4 regions of the Colwellia sp. MT41 genome follow, and region 1 is predicted to be linked to each of the others. Evidence: predicted binding sites of a transcription regulator. Region 1 holds the regulator's gene; each other region holds the start of a gene.

The links. Region 1 encodes LexA, which represses DNA repair genes until DNA is damaged. Its sites were predicted from a motif close to TACTGTATNNNNATACAGTA; they were not measured.
Region 2: ruvA (Holliday junction branch migration protein RuvA) is a predicted target of LexA. The motif match lies at 1,120-1,139, and genes of this name have one in related genera.
Region 3: recN (DNA repair protein RecN) is a predicted target of LexA. The motif match lies at 2,109-2,128, and genes of this name have one in related genera.
Region 4: CMT41_RS12285 (DNA recombination protein RmuC) is a predicted target of LexA. The motif match lies at 1,971-1,990, and genes of this name have one in related genera.

Annotation. Positions count from the first base shown of each region.
Region 1 covers NZ_CP013145.1:238,759-241,976, reverse strand. Annotated here, with positions in the region: gene thiC (phosphomethylpyrimidine synthase ThiC) at 1-266, opposite strand, end outside; TPP riboswitch at 381-478, opposite strand; gene CMT41_RS01045 (HutD/Ves family protein) at 996-1,601, shown strand; gene lexA (transcriptional repressor LexA) at 1,655-2,290, shown strand; gene coxB (cytochrome c oxidase subunit II) at 2,953-3,218, shown strand, end outside.
Region 2 covers NZ_CP013145.1:2,469,877-2,473,094, reverse strand. Annotated here, with positions in the region: gene aspS (aspartate--tRNA ligase) at 1-17, shown strand, start outside; gene ruvC (crossover junction endodeoxyribonuclease RuvC) at 532-1,059, shown strand; gene ruvA (Holliday junction branch migration protein RuvA) at 1,180-1,818, shown strand; gene ruvB (Holliday junction branch migration DNA helicase RuvB) at 1,966-2,976, shown strand; gene CMT41_RS10535 (DUF2062 domain-containing protein) at 3,070-3,218, opposite strand, start outside.
Region 3 covers NZ_CP013145.1:3,118,746-3,121,963, reverse strand. Annotated here, with positions in the region: gene CMT41_RS13325 (outer membrane protein assembly factor BamE) at 1-193, opposite strand, end outside; gene recN (DNA repair protein RecN) at 389-2,074, opposite strand; gene nadK (NAD(+) kinase) at 2,211-3,092, opposite strand.
Region 4 covers NZ_CP013145.1:2,854,430-2,857,647, forward strand. Annotated here, with positions in the region: gene CMT41_RS12280 (sodium-dependent transporter) at 1-409, shown strand, start outside; gene CMT41_RS12285 (DNA recombination protein RmuC) at 621-1,937, opposite strand; gene CMT41_RS12290 (YecA family protein) at 2,339-3,218, opposite strand, start outside.

The DNA of each region.
Region 1 (3,218 bases):
TAAAAGCCCGAAGTATCATAAACGCATAAAGGTTCATTTTTCTCATAAACGGCAGTATCTTTACTACCACTAATTAAGGTATCAGATAAGGTAATTTCACGCATACCCACTTTGATATCATGGATTTTACCTGCTACATAAACTTTTTTTGAATTAGGAAAAGATTGGTCGGAAACATTTTTTAAAAATGCTTCAGCCGCTGCACGTTTTTCACGTCTAGTTGGTTTTTTTTTGTCTTTTACAGCAGCGTTATTTTGCTCGCTCATGGTCGCACCTGTTTTAAAATTTTTAATAAAATAAAAAAAGGCGGAGTTTTTTAGCTAAAGATGAGGCAAAAAGAGCTTTGTTCTACATGGTAAGCACTAGGCTTGTATGAAAGAAAATTACTCTCTCTTGTTTCCTACGCAGATATTAATCTGATCAGGTTTTACGGATCCCGCTTACGCGATCTCAGCCTTTGGCACTCCGACAAGTATTGTTTTGCTAGCGAGGCTAACAAAACGTGAGCTGATTCTAACGTGGGCATGCACATGTTAGCAAGCAAATACTAATATAAAAACAAGATGATAAAATATTGCCAATAACTGAGCATATACCCGTTACCATTCAAGATGCATGTTTCAGAGTGCTTGAGCAATTTCAATTCAAGGCGCTGTGATGAAATAATGGTTGTTCAGGAGAATATACTCAGGATAATTGCTCCTGCATTATCCGTATATGGTACTTCCTGTACCGTCTGCATTCTCTAATAAGCTGCATCCATGCAGCGTCATTATAAGTCACAGCAACGATGAAGTGATGTTGCTCAAACGCTTCTTCGATGGGTTTAACATGACTTTATACCGCGTTAAATAATGAAACCATAGAGTGACTATGCTTCAATTATTTGCCTTGCCTAAAGCCATATTAATTCCCACTGAAATCGAGAACTTTGAATGGTGACGGGTATAAGATAAAATAACTGCCCAACAGCAATTAGTCCTAAGGTAATACTAGTGATAACGTTAATCTCGCCAAATGAATTCAAAACAATCCCCTGGAAAAATGGTTTAGGTCACACCACAGAATTAGCCATTAGCGATGGTGGTAATTTAGATGATTTTGCTTGGCGGTTAAGTATCGCCAGCGTGGTAAATGACGGCGACTTTTCAAATTTTTCTGGTTATCAACGTAATTTAGTCTTAATCGAAGGTGCAGGTTTGACACTAGACCATCGTAATGGCGATGTAGATAAGTTAATACAATTACTGGATATAGCCCGTTTTGATGGCGCCAATAAAACTCATGGTTCTTTGCTTAATGGCGGCATAAAAGACTTCAATATCATGACTAAACAAACAGCATTTTCAGCTGAGGTGAATTGCTATAGTGAGCGACAAAATGTCACCCTTGCCTTGCTAGCTGATAGCTTACTGTTTGCTTATAGCCTCACTGACACCATGATGGTTAACACCGCCGAAGGTAAAGATTGCACCGTGCCTGTTGGTCATCTAGTTAAGTTACAAGCAAAAAATTCTCCAGAAAATTCGCAGTTATTAAATGTCAGCATTAGCGGTAAGAATATGATTATTATGCAACTAAAAGTAAATGCTTGCCTTTAAAATAATCCTGTATATACTAACAGTAATACTGTGTAAATTTACAGGCTAATGCTATGATAAATTCAACAACCGAATTACGCCCGCTGACTAACCGCCAGAAGCAAATTTATGATTTAATCAAAGATAAAATCAAAGACACTGGCATGCCGCCAACTCGAGCCGAAATTGCTAAATTTTTTGGTTTTAAATCAGCAAATGCCGCTGAAGAGCACTTAAAAGCCTTAGCAAAAAAAGGCTATATTGAAATGCTTGCCGGCACTTCTCGTGGTATTCGCTTAGTTGAAGAGTTTTTAGAGCCCGAGGGTTTACCGCTTATTGGCCGTGTTGCTGCCGGTGAACCTATTTTGGCGCAAGAACATATTGAAGAGCATTATAAAATGGATGGCAATGTATTCCACCCAGCCGCTGATTATCTCTTACGTGTTAATGGCGAAAGCATGAAAGATATTGGTATTTTAGATGGTGATTTACTGGCGGTACATCAAACCACTGATGTACAAAATGGCCAAGTGATTGTTGCCCGAGTAGAAGACGAGGTCACGGTAAAACGTTATAAACGTGAAGGGAATATTGTTTATTTACATGCTGAAAATGCAGAGTTTTCGCCCATTAAAGTTGATCTAAGCAAGCAAGAGTTTCATATTGAAGGTATTGCCGTTGGTATCATCCGCAGTGGTAGTTGGATGTAAAATGTACAAAACCTAGGCAAGCTAGTGTGCTTAATCCGTAATATAACAAGCGCCATAATTACACTTACCAATAATAGCATTGGCAGTAATTATGGTGCTTTTTTTTCTTCAAGCTAATAAATTTATTTTCCCCCTAGCTACTATTTTTTAATGCCCCTCTTATCTTTAACAAAGCTACTTCCAGTATAGCTCACACAGGCTTTAGAGCTATTACTCCATTGAATTGAATGACTTTTTTATAATTACTTAGCTATAAAATATTTGACCTCGATCGAATTTTAGCGTAATTCTATTAACAGTAACGCATATAAAACGAACATAAAAAGAATAAAAAGACGTCAATGCGCTAATACTGTCACACTAAATTTATAGTGCCATGCCAGATTACTCTTCACGTCAATAATTAACCTGATCTCGGGAGGAATACCCAAGGGTATTGTTTATTCGCCATCAATCGTTCACCATCGCGAAACCGTGGCTAAACCGAGATATTGTTAGTTTATTAATAATAATAAAAACTACAGATATTCAGTTCAGTGGTTATGAAGTACTTTGCTGCACATCTGTTCTCTATGATTACCAAGAGGAGATGCCGTGTGGGGAAACATAAGCTAATTTGGCTAGTGTTGGTCAGCCTATTTACCAATTCAGCCTGGGCAGAAATGCAGTTAAACCTGACAAAAGGGGTTACTGCCGTTAGCAGAGATGTCTATGATTTACATATGCTGGTACTTTGGATTTGTACCGCAATTGGCGTAATAGTTTTTGGTGCAATGTTTTGGTCCATGGCTTTTCATCGAAAGTCTAAAGGGGCAAAAGCCGCTGACTTTCATGAAAGTACCAAGGTGGAAATATTATGGACGGCAATACCTATTGTTATTCTAATCGCCATGGCAGTACCAGCAACTACCACCTTAATCGCTATGGA
Region 2 (3,218 bases), 2.1 Mb from region 1:
ACACAGTAGATGACTAATTAATTAGCTACTTACCTGATAAAAACTGGATCCTCGATTAATACACCACGAGGATGACGATTAAAGGGTTAGTAGTTACGAAAAAAGCGTATTGAGGGTTTTCCGTCAATACGCTTTTTTTATACACGCAGTTTGTTTACACACTTTATTACCAAACAGAGCAATAAATTAGTCTGCTTGGTATAAGACCAATTTCATTAAATTACATGCCTATGCACTTGGCTAAGGATCGTCATCCCCGTGGTGTTTTAATCGGGGATCCAGTGCATAAAGAGCAATGGATCTTCGATCAGAGACTTCGAAGATGACGTTTACAAAGAGTTCCTGCGTAAACTACATAGGCATGTTAAATTATTGCTTACTTGTGTTGGTTAAAATAGGTCATGTCAGCGTTGCTCTCAATCCCAATAGCCTGCTATTGTTCAATCGAGCGCCTTGCCCTGATATATTTTCCCTATGCACAACAAGAGCACAAACTTAATGAAACAGGTATAACTGATTTTAAGGTATTGAATGAAAATTATTTTAGGCATTGATCCCGGTTCACGTTTTACCGGCTATGGCGTTATCAAACAAGAAAATCGACAGTTAACTTATCTGGGCAGTGGCTGCATTAAGGCGCTCAGCCAGGGCGATGAGTTAGCTTCACGGCTACAAACTATATTTGCCGGTATCTCTGAGATAATTATTCAATTTAAACCAGACATGTTTGCCATTGAACAAGTTTTTATGGGGGTAAACCCAGGTGGCGCGCTGAAACTTGGCCAAGCACGGGGTGCCGCCATCGTTGCCGCAACCAATACCGGTTTAACCATTAGTGAATATTCAGCCAGGCAAATTAAACAAGCGGTAGTAGGTACGGGTGCAGCAGATAAAAGTCAAGTACAGCATATGGTAAAAACTCTGTTAAAGCTGCCAGGTACGCCACAAGCCGATGCGGCTGATGCCTTAGCGGTGGCTATATGTCATGCTCATACTCATACCACTATTGCCAGATTAGCTGGCCAAGCCAGTAAAACAGTGAGAGGACGTTTACGCTAAATGATTTTATAAGAGTTTTGCCAAATAAGGCCAAGGCGTTTTATCACTTAGCGAATGCTTTACTGTATAAATATATAGTGGTATTATTTATTTCCTTAATAATAGTCCTTGGTACTTGTTGTGATTGGTCGTTTACGTGGCACGCTTGTCGAAAAAAACTCCCCTGAAATATTAATTGAATGTGCTGGTGTCGGTTATGAAGTCACCATGCCAATGACCAGTATTTATGCCTTACCTGAACTTGAGCAACCAGCGACTATCTATACTCATTTTGTTGTTCGTGAAGATGCGCAATTACTGTATGGTTTTACCAATAAGGTTGAGCGAAAATTATTTCGTTTATTGATAAAAGTTAATGGTGTTGGCCCAAAATTGGCGCTTGCGGTATTGTCTAACATGTCTGCGGATCAATTTGTGGCTTGTGTTCGTCACGATGATATTGCCGCCATTGTAAAAATCCCCGGTGTCGGTAAAAAAACAGCAGAACGTTTACTCATTGAAATGCGTGACCGTCTAAAAGATTGGCAGGCACAACAACCGGTGCAATTAGTTAGTAAGGATGGTGTTATACCCGAGCAGTTATCCGCTGATCTTAGCCAAGAGACTACCTTTATTAGCGATAATAAAACGGATGCTATTAATGCCTTGTTATCGCTTGGTTATAAACAAGTACAAGCGGATAAAGCGGTTAAATCAGTATATAATCGCGGCATGTCTAGTGAAGATATTATTCGCGATGCGTTAAAGTCAATGGTGTAATGTCTACCCATGATGTCTCAGTTAGTCGGGAATCCATGTGTACTTTCTAGCAAGGACTAGCAGCATGATTTACTCGGCAGATTGATAATCTTTTAGCTTTAGCGCATTTTAATGATGCGCTAATACACTTTAGAACTTAGGTAATTTATGATAGAAGCAGATCGCTTAATTGAACCCATTGCATCGGTAGAAGATGAAAGGGTTGATCGCGCTATTCGCCCTAAAATGCTAAAAGACTATACCGGTCAACAGCATATCAAAGCACAAATGGAAATCTTTATTCCGGCCGCTAAAAATCGTGGTGAGCCCTTAGACCATTTGCTTATTTTTGGCCCGCCGGGTTTAGGTAAAACCACCTTAGCCAATATCGTTGCCAATGAAATGGGCGTGAATATACGTACTACCTCAGGACCTGTGTTAGAAAAAGCCGGAGATTTAGCCGCGCTATTAACTAACCTAGAAGAAAATGACATTCTATTTATTGATGAAATTCACCGGTTAAGCCCTGTGGTTGAAGAAATACTGTATCCAGCGATGGAAGACTACCAATTAGATATTATGATTGGTGAAGGGCCAGCTGCTCGCTCAATTAAATTAGATTTACCGGCATTTACCCTGATAGGTGCGACAACTAGGGCAGGGGCATTAACCTCACCATTACGTGATCGATTTGGTATTGTCCAGCGACTAGAGTTTTATAATGTTACCGACTTAGCAACTATTGTTCGGCGTTCGGCACACTTTTTGAATTTAACCATAGACGAGCAAGGGGCATTTGAAGTGGCGCGCCGCTCGCGTGGCACACCGCGTATTGCTAACCGTTTATTACGCCGAGTACGTGATTATGCCGATGTCAAATCTCACGGTATAGTTAACCAAGACGTTGCGGCGGCGGCCTTAGATATGCTCGAAGTTGACAGTGAAGGCTTTGATATCATGGATAGAAAGCTACTACACGCTATTATTGATAAGTTTATGGGTGGGCCGGTTGGTTTAGATAATGTAGCGGCTGCCATTGGTGAAGAGCGGGAAACCATTGAAGATGTGATCGAGCCTTTTTTAATTCAGCAAGGTTTTTTACAGCGCACACCACGCGGGCGTATTGTTACTGATAGAGCCTATCAACACTTTGGCCTTATCAAAGAGCCAGTTGAGTAGCGCTGTTTTTATCTATAAAATATCATGCCTAAAAATGCCAGATTACTCTCTATAAAGTAATGCTGGCATTTTTGTATTTATAGCGATGATAACTTAACGGTGCGGACGACTTTTCCACGCTTTAATAGTTTGGTAACGCCACAAGGCTTGAATACCGAAATAACCTAAAATAGAAAAAGTAACGGCAAGGACACCACAGCCAACTAAAAAGGCTGGCCCTATGGTTGATAAACTATCAATAA
Region 3 (3,218 bases), 1.5 Mb from region 1:
CATTATCGAACGCGTCAACGACAACTGGGCTACCTAGAATAAATCTAACTTGTTCCTTAGTCATATCGACTTGTAATTTATCAATACTCTTTTGTTCAAGGTAATTTCCTTGTGGAACATCATAGCGATATACCCAACTAGAGCAGGAAGATAACGTGAGGGCTGTGATAATAATGGCAACACGAAAATACATAAAATTTATTTACCTTTAAGTAGCTCAAAAAAAACAGGCTAAAAGTGTGAGCAGGGATAATACCCAAGCCCAGCATGGATGCAAAGCTATTTATTACATCCGTTAAAAAAACACTAGCTAGATTTCTTGCTGGTTACTAGAAAATAGTTGTTAGTAGGGTTCAATGGTTGCTATGTCGATAGTATGCAAGAGCTATTAGCCTGCTAATAGCTCTTGCGCATTTGCTAAACTGTGCTGAGATATTTTATCACCCGCTAACAAACGGGCAATTTCTTTGACCCGATTTTCTTTACTTAGTTCACTTACCCGAGTTTCTGTCAACTCACCATCGGTTATTTTACTAACAAAAAGTTGTTGGTGGCCTTTACAGGCAACCTGTGGCAAGTGGGTAACACAAATTACTTGGGTGTTTTTAGAGAGTTGTTGTAGTTTTTTACCGACCATAGCGGCGGTCGGCCCGCTAATACCAACATCTACTTCATCAAATATGAGTGTTGGGGTAATAACTTTATCGGCTAAAATCACCTGCATGGCTAGGCTGATACGTGACAATTCTCCCCCTGAAGCAACTTTGTGCATAGCCTCAAGTACTTGACCTGGGTTAATACTGACTTTAAAACTGATAATATCAGCGCCATTGCTATTGATGACTTCTTTACCACTGCCAGCTTGCTTATTGCTTTCGATAGCAATATAGAATTGTCCATGGGGCATATTCAATTCTTGCATGCTTTTGCTGATGCGCTTACTGAGACTTTTAGCTGATTTTATTCTTGAACTTGATAATACCTCTGCGCTGTCATAATAATGCTGCTTAGTCTGTTCTAACTCTTCAATAATAGTATTAATTCGCGTCTCATCACCAGATATTGATGCCAGTTGTTGTTTTAATTCGCTATGAAAAGTAACTAAATTTTCTGGTGAAAGTTGATGTTTCTTGGCTAATTGCAAAGCCGTGGAGTATCGTTCCTCGATGATGGCGTAACTTTGCGGATCTAATTCTAATTGTTGGTAATAGTGTGTTAAATCGTTATTTGCTTCATCTAATTGAATGAGGGTATTGCTTAGTATCGTGGCGACATCGTTTAATTGCTTATCAACCCGCGCTATTGAGTTGATGTTTTCACTGCATTCTCTTAACGCGTCCAAAATATTAAAATTATCATTTTCAGAGAGCAGTTGTAATGAGCTTAGGGTTGTATCAAGTAAGTCTTGGGCATTACTGTGTCTTTTATAGTCTTGCTCTAAGGTTGTAAACTCATCGGGCTGTAAAGAGAACTCATCGAGTTCAGTCACTTGATATTGAATGAGTTGCTGCTCAGCTTCCCGCTGCTGTTTACTTTGTTGCAGTGATTCTAATTCTTTATTGAGTTTATGCCATTGCTGTGAATAATGTTTTACTTCACTAAGTAGTGTTGGATGATTAGCATAATTATCGAGTAAGCGGCACTGTTGGCTAGCTTTAACAATGAGTTGATGATCGTGTTGACCATGGATATTAATTAATAGTTGCCCAATCTCTTTTAACTGAACTAACGGTACTTGGCTACCATTAATATAAGACCTTGACCGCCCTTCAGCCGATATAACACGACGAAGTATGCACTCACTGTCATGTTCTGACACCAGCTCATGCACTTTTAACCAGGCTTTTGCCATTTTATTTTTCTTTATATCAAACGTTGCCGCTAAATCAGCTTTTTTGCAATTTGGCCTAACAATATTTGTTGTTGCTCTGTCGCCTAGACATAAACCCAGCGCACCAATGGCAATTGATTTACCCGCACCCGTTTCACCGGTAATTGTCGTCATACCCGCTTGCCAATCAATTTCTAATGAACGGACAATGGCAAAATTTTGAATGTTAAGTTGCAGCAGCATAGTTAACCTTAATAAGCATGAATAAAAAACCAGTACCTGTTAATTTATACAGTTATTGGTTTTTATTCAAGCTTATTTGTAACTGTTTGCTTGTTTTTTGATAAGGTTATTCTTTTCTACCAGTGCATGATGCTGATTAATATAGCTTATTACCCCAGCTTAATTTATTTCGTAAAACGTTAAAATAGTTGTGATCAAGGGGGTGAATTAAACGAATACTGCATTCACTCTTTTTAATAATAACTTCATCGCCGGGCATTACCGATAAAATGACATGGCCATCGCAACTTACTTGTAAATTTTCATGGTTATCATTGGCAAGTATCAATTTGATTTCACTATTACCATCGACAACAATAGGGCGACTTGTTAGGGTATGAGGAAACATAGGCACCAGTGACAGTGCATTTAAATTAGGCGTTAAAATCGGTCCACCAGCAGACATAGAATAAGCGGTTGAGCCGGTAGGTGTTGAAACAATGAGGCCGTCAGAGCGCTGACTAAACATAAAAACGTCATCAATATAGACTTCAAATTCGATCATGCTAGCAACTTTCCCGGCATGAAGTACCGCTTCATTAACGGCACTATTAGAGCTTTTCAGTTTTCCATGGCGATACACTTCAGCTTCAATGATAAAGCGTTGTTCACTGCGAGACTTACCCGCTAATATTTGTGCTAAAGGTTCGATAAGTTCATTCGGTGAAAGATCGGTTAGAAAGCCTAAATTACCGCGGTTCACGCCAATAACACCAATGTCATAACAAGCCAGTACCCGTGCTGCGCCAAGCATATAACCATCACCACCGATAACAATTGCCAGATCAGCTTGCTCGCCAATGTCAGTCAGTTTACCCGTTGTCATGTTTTTTATATCGAGTGATTGTGCCACCGAATGCTCAACAAGCACTTGATAGTTATTCGCTAATAAATAGTCATGCAAAGTTTTTATTGTGGCACTTGCGCCATCATGATTTGGTTTGCCAATAAGGCCAATAGTTGTATAGAGTTGAGCCATAACGATAATTTACTTAGTTTGCTAGGTATAGGAGCAGTTTCGCTGGATTTTATCCACTTGTAAAGTTCACTTTTTTATAAAATGTCTTAAATCACGCTTGAATCCTTTTTTACAGCCCCCATAATG
Region 4 (3,218 bases), 1.7 Mb from region 1:
TGTCGGTTTAATTGTCTCTTTTGCTTTTTTTGCGCTGCTTTCAATTGCTGCCCTCACCTCAACCATTTCGTCAACAGAAGTCCCTGTGGCTTATTTAATTGAAGATAAAGCCATGACACGAAAAAATGCTACCTGGTTAGTATCTGGATTAGTTTTAGTTGCCAGCATGTTACTTATTGCCTTTTTTGAGCAACTCTTTGCTTTAGTCATCCAATTACTCACTACTGTGCTGCAACCACTGATGTCGCTGTTTTATTTCATTGTTATAGGATGGTTGTGGAAGCGTGGTAATCAACTAACCGACATAGCAACATTAGCGCAAGATAAATCATTAAGACTGCTTGGTTTTTACTTACGCTTTATTTGCCCAGCATTGTTATTGGTCGTCTTTGTTAATGTGGCCTTTTAAAACCCTTAGTTAAACAACTCGCTAATTAACCAGAGCCTGCTTACCACCCGTAGGCTCTGAAGATTGCTGACGTGATATAAAAACAGCAGACCATAATGACCTTATCAATGACCTGTCATCTTAATAGCTGAACAACTAAATGGGCACAACCTTTTAGCCGTAAAGAGGCTGTTGGCATTTGATGTTAAGCTACTCTCCGCCACCACCAACTTTATTTATCCAGTAACGCCACATCTTCCTCAGTCAAGTCCACTTGCTCTATTTTCTCAAAACGTATTGATATTTTATCTGCCGAGGTATGAATTTGTTTAACATCGGTTGCCGCTTGGTCTATATGTTTGGCAAGGTTAGCAAAACGGCCTTTAAAGCGATTAAAGTCTTGTGCTAAGTCAGACAAATGTGCCTGAATGATATGGATTTGCTGACGAGTCGCTTCATCTTTAAGGACCGAGCGCGCGGTTGTTAATATCGCCATCAAGGTGGTGGGTGATGCCAACCAAACACGTTTCCTATGAGCATATTCAACTAAGTCACTTTGATGCCCATGGATCTCAGCAAAAACAGCTTCCGCTGGAATAAACATAATAGCGCCGTCGGCAGTTTCGTTATCAATGAGGTACTTATCACTAATATCATTAATATGTTTTTTAATATCGATTTTGAACTGACGCATAGCTGATTTCCTCTCAGATTCAGGGGCTTCAAAGTCCATCATTTTACGGTAATTTTCTAAGGGAAATTTTGAATCTACTACAACATTACCGGTCGGTTTAGGTAAAAACAGTATACAATCGGCTATTTTTCCGTTTGATAAGGTATGCTGCAGTTTAAAGCTTTGCTCTGGTAGCACATTTCTGATCAGGCTATTTAATTGCACTTCGCCAAAGGCCCCTCGTGAGCGCTTATCATTAAGTATGGCTTGTAAGCTGACCACGTTGGTAGATAACTCGGTAATTTTCTTCTGAGCATCATCTATTAATGCCAAACGCTGTAAGATATCACTAAAGGTTTTAGTGGTTTTTTCAAAGCCTTCGCTCAGACGCCTTTCGACCTGACCACTGATCTCTTGTAAACGTTTATCGGTAGAGTCCGTTAAAGCATCAATACGCTTGGTCATTTGATCGCTGCTTTGCGCTAATGTTTTCGACAACTCCTCCCTATTGCTAAAGGCCGTGGCATTTAAATGTTTAATAAGTTGATCGAGTGACTGATTTTGATTTTGATTTAATTGCGCTTGCAGCTCATTAAATTGCCTCAATAATTTAATCCGTAAATCAGCCATTTGCTGCTCAAAGCTATTAGCTAACTGCAATTGCTGCTTTTCTTGTAATTGGCTAAGCTGCTGCAAAAATTGTTGCTCAGTTTGTTTTGCTAACTGACTAAACAATTCAATATTATGCACTTGTAAACGTTTTTCTTGCTTTGCTAACCGCACTAGCACCAGTATTAATAGCAAGGCCAACACCACAAAAGCCAGTACAGGCAACCAAGTCGATAGCAACTGCTGTTGCTCTAAGGTAAAAGTCATTTTCTCAATCTCAATAAGGTGCCAAACGCACTACACTGTAAATATTACCAGTATCTTTCTGAAAGGCAAGCACAAAGGCAAGAACTGTGGCTTCCAGTTTATTTCTGAATTTTGTCCTGAGTGATTAAACTCTGTAACAGGGCCGTTTATTAAATAAAGATACAGATAACCCTAGAATATAGAGTTAATTTAATAAGCTGAGTAATCACCTATAAATAGGCTTAGATGTGATAATTAGGTCTACTTATACCACACAGAGGACATTAGAGATTAAACGCTAAACAATGCTTCGGATTAGATTTTGTATTGATTATAGCGTTGCTAATTGGCGTAAAATACTTGGCTAAAATTATCGACAAAGGAGAAAAAACCAACTGTTATTTGTGCTTTTAAGTGACTTGTTAGTTGCGTTGAACGCCTGTGACTTGCCAGTTAGTATACTCATTATTAGTAAATTCAACAGATTCACCATACTGTACAGGTTTTCTAGCCATAGATTCAATAGTTACCCTTTTTTCATTGTCTAAACCATTTAACCAGTCCATAGAGAAGTAGCTATTCTCAATATAACTAAATATAAGCTCCACCAATCTACTAGGTAATAATTGATGCTCTATATTCAGAAGAGAATCTATAAATATTGCGCACTTGGTAAATTGACTAGGCCATGAAAAAACTATCGCAAAGCCGTTCTCTGTTGATAGTGTATTAATAGCAATGTTTTCGACAAAAACAGCATCAAGATCGAGCGATTGAATTTCTTCACCTTCTATCGTAAATTCAGGAGTAAAACACCCTGAAACTACTAAATTTAACTCGCCTGTAAAATATATTGCGACACTTTCAAAATCATCAAACTGTTGTAATTTGTAACTCCCAGTAAATATATCGAGAGACGTTTTAAAGTCATCTATACCTTTAAAAAATCCGAGTTTCATCGCATGCAAGTTCTGTTGAAATACAACTTGATCTTCGTATGTCATTCCACGATCTATATTATCTCTCATGAACGGCACTGCTTTAATCATACTAATTTTTTTGAAATACTCTAAGGCATACGCCCTATAACCTGCAATAAAGTTCTGATCTTGTCCATTATTGTATGGCACATCTTCGATAACGGAAAATAACTCTTTGTCATGCTTACCGCAAAAACCTTTAAAAGTCGAAGCTTTTTGCCAGCCTAGTTTTGAAATTTCATTTCTACCATATTGATCCATGCCAAAACTGTAAACATGATTGGTGTCATCAACTATAAATTTGAGGGGGCCCTTTTTTTGG